3 regions of the Promicromonospora kroppenstedtii genome follow, and region 1 is predicted to be linked to each of the others. Evidence: riboswitches for the same ligand, from Rfam matches in the RefSeq annotation. Region 1 holds a riboswitch; each other region holds the start of a gene.
What was found. A riboswitch is a leader RNA that binds a small molecule or an ion and turns the genes downstream of it on or off. The one in region 1 is predicted to bind thiamine pyrophosphate.
Positions count from the first base shown of each region.

Region 1 (2,190 bases):
CGTGAGCCCCACGAGCCGCCAGGTGCGCGGCCGGGACAGCACCTCGGCGAAGCCGGTGAGGTCGAGCACGCCGTCGGGCACGAAACCCCGCACGACGAGCGCGACCACCGGCCACGCGAAGAAGACCGCGAGGAAGGCGAGGGGGACGACGACGGCCGCTCCCCACAGGAACGGTGCGAGCCGCGGCCGGTGCCGCCGGCTCAGGCTCAGCCCACGACTGTCTCGGTCCACCGTTCGATCCACTCGTCGCGGTGCTCGCTCACCCGGGCCGGGTCCACCTCGAACGGGGCCTCGGCCTGGGGCGCGAACTTCTGCCAGTCCTCGGGGAGCTCCACCGCGGAGTCGGCAGGGTACATGTACATCGACTCCGGCAGAGCGGCCTGGACGTCATGGGTGAGCAGGAAGTCCACCAGCGCCCGGGCGCCCTCGGGGTTGTCCGAGCCCGCGAGCACACCCGCGTACTCGACCTGCCGGAAGCAGGTCTCCAGCAGTGCGCTGGTGGTCGACTCCGAACCGTCCTCGCTCACCGTGAAGGCCGGCGACGTCGCGTACGACAGCGCGAGCGGACGCTCGCCGCCCTCGCCCGCACCCGAGAAGTCCACGTAGTAGGCGTCCTCCCAGGAGTCGGCGACCTTGACGCCGTTGTCCACCAGGGACGTCCAGTAGTCCTCGAACCCGTCCTCGCCGAACGCCCCGACGGTCGCCAGCAGGAACGCGAGACCCGGGGACGACGTCGCCGGGTTGGTCACCACGAGCAGGTCCTTGTACTGGGGGTCGGCGAGGTCCTCCAGGGTCTTCGGGACCTCGAGGCCGGACTTCTCGAACCAGGCGTCGTCGGCGTTCACGCACACGTCGCCCTGGTCGACGGGCGTGAGCGCCCCGCCGACCTGCTCGACACCCTCGGGCAGGTCGGCGGGCGTGTACTCCTCGACCACCCCGGCGTCCAGGGCGCGGGAGGCGAAGGTGTTGTCGATGCCGAAGACGGCGTCGCCGAGCGGCGCGTCCTTGGTCAGCACGAGCTGGTTCACCAGCGTGCCGGCATCACCCGCGGCGCTGACCTCGACGGTGGTGCCGGACTCCTGCTCGAACTGGTCGATCAGCTTCTCGTCGAGCGCCCACGAGTCGTGGGTCACGAGCGTGACGGTCCCGGTCTCGTCGCCCGCGCCCGACGCGCCGTCGCCGGAACCAGAGCCCGAGCAGCCCGCGAGCAGCAGCGCCGCTGACAGCGTGCCCGCGATCGTGCCGGTCGTGATGGTGCCCCTGTGGGCACCGGAAAGACGCAACATCGTGCCTCCGACTTCCTCCGCCGGTGTCAACCGGATCAGGTTCAAGGGTCTGCGGCTTTCCGCACTCTCAGCGCCGTGGGGGCGCTCCCCTGTCGTTTCCATGCAGCCTAGTCGGCCGCCGGGCGCTACGGTGAGGAGATGGCCCAGATTGAGACGGAACAGACACTCGGCGAGAAGGTCGGCACCCTCGCCCTGACGATCGCGGCCGGCTGGGTCGCTCAGAAGGCGGTCAGCATGATCTGGAAGGGCGTGACGGGTAACGACGCGCCCAACAAGCCCGACGACCCGGAGCTGGACCTGCTCCAGGCGACCGTGTTCGCGGCCGTCGCGGCCGGTACCGCAGTGTTCGCCAAGCGGATCGCGGCCAAGGGTGCGCACCGAGCCGCCGTGCGGATCGCCGCCCGCCGCTCCGCCGTGTGAGGGCATGACACCCTGGTGCCGTGAGCTTCACGCACCTTGACGACCGCGGCCAGGCCCGCATGGTCGATGTCACCGCAAAGCAGCCGACCATCCGCTCGGCCACGGCCTCCGGCCTGGTCCGCTGTGCCCCCGCCGTGGTCCAGGCGCTGCGCGACAACGCCGTGCCCAAGGGCGACGTGCTGGCCGTGGCCCGGATCGCGGGCATCGCGGCCGCCAAGCGGACGCCCGAGCTGCTGCCGCTGGCCCACGTGATCGGCGTGCACGGCGCGGCGGTCGACCTCGAGGTCACCGACGACGGCGTCGTGGTCACCGCGACCGTCCGGACCGCCGACCGCACGGGCGTCGAGATGGAGGCCCTGACGGCGGTGTCCGTGGCGGGCCTGGCCGTGATCGACATGGTCAAGGGGCTGGACAAGTCGGTCTCGCTCGCGGACGTGCGTCTGGAGCGCAAGACCGGCGGCAAGTCGGGCGACTGGGTGCGTAC
Region 1 covers NZ_JBIRYI010000024.1:7,144-9,333, reverse strand. The annotation lists gene ACH47X_RS25835 (ABC transporter permease) at 1-210, opposite strand, end outside; gene ACH47X_RS25830 (thiamine ABC transporter substrate binding subunit) at 207-1,286, opposite strand; TPP riboswitch at 1,282-1,387, opposite strand; gene ACH47X_RS25825 (DUF4235 domain-containing protein) at 1,425-1,706, shown strand; gene moaC (cyclic pyranopterin monophosphate synthase MoaC) at 1,727-2,190, shown strand, end outside.

Region 2 (2,190 bases), on a different contig from region 1:
GGCGGGTTGGGCCCGTCGATGATCTCGACCGACCGCATGGACGACGTCCAGTCGGGCATGTGCTCGACGTCGGACAGGACCGCCCACACCTCCTCGGGTGTCGCGTCGATCTCGGCGGAGGTGCTGTAGTTCGGCATCGGTGCTCCTGTCCTCGGGTCGGCGCCGTCGGCGGCGTCACCCCTAGTCTCGGCCTACAGAGGTGGCGTCGGCCAGGCGGGGCGGGTCAGGCCCTGCTCGAAGAAGAGGTACTCGTGCACCGACGAGATCTCGAAGGCCCGCAGCATCCGTTCCCGCTGGTCCGGGGAGACCCAGCGGGCGGCGGCGTCCGCCAGGGCGCGAGCCTGCCGGGTCGCTACCTGGAAGCCCTCGTCGCCGTAGGTGCCGATCCAGGCCGCGTAGGGGTGGCCGGCGAGGCCGCCGGGGCGACGTCCGGCCAGCTCCACGAGCACACCGCCGACATGGGCGTAGAGCCAGTAGCAGGGCAGCAGCGCTGCGATGGTCTCCGCGTAGCTGCCCGACGCCGCGGCATGCAGGTGACCGGTGTAGGCCGCGGTCACGGGTGAGGCCTCGACGGCGGCGACGTCGGCCGCGGCGAGCCCGGCGTGGGCGCCCAGCCAGTCGCGGTGCAGCGCCGTCTCGACCTCCAGCGCCGAGACCGACGACCGCGCGAGAAAGCCCTGTGCGGCCGGGTCTGGCGCACTCTGCGCGGCCCGTGCCAGGACGCGCGAGTACTCGCGCAGGTAGGCGGCGTCCTGGGCGAGGTAGAACGCGAACGCCTCGGCGGGCAGCGAGCCGTCCGCGAGCGCCACGACGAACGGCATCCGGTCGACGGCGTCGCGCCAGCCCGCGATGCGGTCCCAGGCCTCCTCCGTGAAGGGGCGGACGGCGTCGTCGTCCGGCGTGGTGCGGGTCTCGGCACGGGCAACGACGGGTGTCTCCGCGGAGACGGGTACGACAGAGGTCACGATGGACATCCCTTCGCCAGCATGATCTGGATCAGGTTCGACGGGTGTGGTCTCAGCCCTGGCAGGGCACCCCGTGTCACGTGCCGCCGAGGCTACCGGATGGAAGACGTGCCGGTCGTAGGCTGCCACCATGACAGACCGCCCCATCCGCATCGGAGTCCAGCTCCAGCCCCAGCACGCCGACTACTCGCAGCTTCGGGACGCGGTGCTCCGCGCCGAGGACGCCGGCGTCGACATCTTGTTCAACTGGGATCATTTCTTCCCGCTCAGCGGCGACCCCGACGGCAAGCACTTCGAGTGCTGGACCATGCTCGGCGCGTGGGCCGAGCAGACCGAGCGGGTGGAGATCGGCGCGCTGGTGTCGGGCATCGGCTACCGCAACCCCGACCTGCTGGCGGACATGGCGCGCACGGTCGACCACATCTCGGGCGGGCGGCTGATCCTGGGCCTGGGTGCCGGCTGGTTCGAGAAGGACTACGACCAGTTCGGCTACGAGTTCGGCACGGCTGGTTCCCGGATCGCGAGCCTGGCCGACGCCGTGCCGCGCATCAAGGCCCGGCTGGCGGCCGGCAACCCGGCGCCCACCCGCGAGATCCCGATCCTGATCGGCGGTGGCGGGGTGCGCAAGACGCTGCGGATCGTGGCCGAGCACGCCGACATCTGGCACGCGTTCGGCGACGTGCCCACGCTGACCGGCAAGTCGGCGATCCTCGACGAGCACGGCGCCGCCGTCGGGCGGGACACCGCGAACCTGGTGGAGCGCTCGGTGCAGGCGCAGGGTTCGCCCGAGGAGACGGGCGAGGCCCTGGTGGCGGCGGGGGCCACGCTGTTCACCGTGGGGGTGACGGGGCCGGACTACGACCTGTCGACCGCGGAGCGCTGGATCGCCTGGCGCGACTCCCACGGCTGAGACTCGGCCGGCACGGCGACGGTGCCGGGGTCGGCGGCACGCTCGCCGTCGACCTCGGCACCGGCAGCAGGCACGGCGAGGCCCTGGCCGAGCCGCAACGCGCTGTTGACCAGGCCCAGGTGGCTGAACGCCTGGGGCGTGTTGCCGAGGTGGCGCCCGGTGCGCACGTCGTACTCCTCGCTGAGCAGCCCCACGTCGTTGCGCAGCGTGAGCAGCCGCTCGAACAGGGCGACGGCCTCCTCGACGCGGCCGATGCCGTGCAGCGCGTCCACGAGCCAGAAGTTGCACACCAGGAACGTCGCCTCGGCGCCCGGC
Region 2 covers NZ_JBIRYI010000001.1:809,015-811,204, reverse strand. The annotation lists gene ACH47X_RS03530 (SRPBCC family protein) at 1-137, opposite strand, end outside; gene ACH47X_RS03525 (TenA family protein) at 192-965, opposite strand; TPP riboswitch at 957-1,049, opposite strand; gene ACH47X_RS03520 (LLM class F420-dependent oxidoreductase) at 1,096-1,875, shown strand; gene ACH47X_RS03515 (glycoside hydrolase family 15 protein) at 1,821-2,190, opposite strand, start outside.
Region 2: linked by a shared signal. The riboswitch ahead of ACH47X_RS03525 (TenA family protein) and the one ahead of ACH47X_RS25830 (thiamine ABC transporter substrate binding subunit) in region 1 are both predicted to bind thiamine pyrophosphate.

Region 3 (2,190 bases), on a different contig from region 1:
ACGTGCTGACCCGCCTGGCCGAGCAGGTCGGACGCCGCGTCCCGATCGTGGCCGCGCCCTACGTCCACACCAGGTTCGCCGCGCACCCGACCTACGAGGGCAGCCTCGCGACGCTGAAGCAGTGGGGCGTGCGCCTCGTGATCGGCCCGGGCGAGCCGCACGAACCGGGTGCCGCCGAGCCGGACGACTTCCCGTGGGCGGAGATCCTGGAGACGGTGACCTCGGCCCGTGAAGGAGCGGTCACGCCTCGACCGTGACCTCCACGGCGACGTCGTCGGCGTCGAACCGCACGGTCGGCCAGTAGCCGTCCAGGAAGTGCTGCCCGCACGAGTCGTCGAGGTGCAGCACGACGTCGCCGTCGGCGAGCACCTCCACGGTCTGCAGGACGAGGTCGCGCGCCGCCTCGGCGAGCTCGTCCGCGGTCGGCTCCTCGGTGCTGAACTCGTTGACGACGGCGTCGGTCGCGCGCCGGTGCCAGCCCGCGCGGTCCGCGTAGACCGCCGCGACGCGCGGCAGCAGGGCGGACGCCGCAGCGGCGTCGGTCGCGTTCAGCATGAGCCCGGGCTCGCCGTCGGCCGTGTCGGCGTCTGCCGAGTACCAGTCGTGGACCAGGGTCTCGCCGCTGGTCAGCGTGGTTGTGGCACGGGCGAGCTCGCCCCAGGGGGACGGGACGGTCGCGGCGTCGTCGGGCATGCGCCGATGCTAGCGAGCGGACGCGTGCCGACCACGCCCGGCCCTGCTGTTACGGTGAGCGCAGTGCACGGGAGTCCGGTATGCCGGGCTGAGAGGGAGTACTCGAACTCCGACCGTTGAACCTGATCCGGATCATGCCGGCGCAGGAAGCGACTCAGGACGTGGGGCCGTCAGGTGCCCGTCCTCCTGTGCCGACGGACATCCGACGGACAGGGAGCACCCCGATGGCAGACCTTGCCACCAGTACCGATGCCACCAGCACCGACGAGACGGCCGGGCTGCGCGGCGACCCGATGCGCTTCGGCGTCGGCGCCCGCATCACCGCGGCGGTCATGTCGGACGACTACGTCGACGTGATCCTGGGCGCGCTGCGCGAGACCGACAGCACGGGGCTGGTCGTCGAGACCGGCGACGTGAGCACCTACGTGGGCGGCTCCGAGACCGACCTGCTGCGGTACGTCACCGACCTGACGGCCGGGATCGCGGCGTCGGGCAAGCACGCCGCCATCACCGTGCACCTCTCCCGGGGCTGCCCGGGGGAGGTGGTCTGCGAGCTGCCCGGCGGCGCGGGGCCGCGCGTCACCGAGGTGCCGGAGGGCCGCGACACGGGCCGGTTCGTCACGGCCGAGTGGGCCCTGTACCCCCTCGCCGACGACGTCCGCGCCGACGTGACGCCCGACCACATGCGCGACATCTACGCCGCGATCGAGCTGGCCAAGGAGAACGGCACGTTCCACGGTTCGCAGCACTTCGTCACGCGCCTGGAGGGCGACGCCGGCCGCGTGCTCGCCAGCGCGTTCGCCGGGTGGGTCCTCGCGGGCCGCACGGTCCAGCACGTGACCAGCCACCTCACCCTCTCGGTGAACAGCCCGAGCCACGCGGGCGGCACCCATGAGTGAGACGACGGAACGCCGTCGCGCGCGGCTGCCCCTGCGCGACATCGTGCTCATGGTGATGCTCGGCGTCGTCTTCGGGTTCCTGTACTGGGCGCTCGTGCAGGCGTGGAACGGGCTCGCCGTGGCCATGGGGCCGGCCGGCGACCTGGCCCAGCACGTGCTGCTGGGCGGCTGGCTGCTGGTGGCGCCGATCGCGGTCGCGATCATCCGCAAGCCCTTCGTCGGCATCATCGCCGAGGTGATCGCGTCGGTGGTCGAGGTGGTCTTCCTCGGCTCGCCGGTCGGGCCGCTCCTGCTGGTGGCCGCCGCGATCCAGGGCGCGGGCAGCGAGCTGCCGTTCGCGCTCACGCGCTACCGGAAGTTCGGGTGGGGCGTCTACGCGCTCTCGGGCGTGCTCGGCGCGGGCCTCGTCTTCGTGTGGTCCGCGTTCCGGTTCGACTGGTACGGGCAGGACATCCTGGCGCTGCGGCTCGGCCTCCAGCTCGTGTCCGGCCTGGTGCTGGGCGGGCTGCTCGCCAAGGTGATCGTCGACCGCCTGCACGGCACGGGGGTGCTCGACGAGTTCGCGATCGGCCGCGCGGCGGCCGCCCGGCGCGGGCCC
Region 3 covers NZ_JBIRYI010000018.1:59,506-61,695, reverse strand. The annotation lists gene ACH47X_RS23635 (flavoprotein) at 1-257, shown strand, start outside; gene ACH47X_RS23630 (hypothetical protein) at 241-693, opposite strand; TPP riboswitch at 751-859, shown strand; gene ACH47X_RS23625 (YkoF family thiamine/hydroxymethylpyrimidine-binding protein) at 918-1,592, shown strand; gene ACH47X_RS23620 (ECF transporter S component) at 1,585-2,190, shown strand, end outside.
Region 3: linked by a shared signal. The riboswitch ahead of ACH47X_RS23625 (YkoF family thiamine/hydroxymethylpyrimidine-binding protein) and the one ahead of ACH47X_RS25830 (thiamine ABC transporter substrate binding subunit) in region 1 are both predicted to bind thiamine pyrophosphate.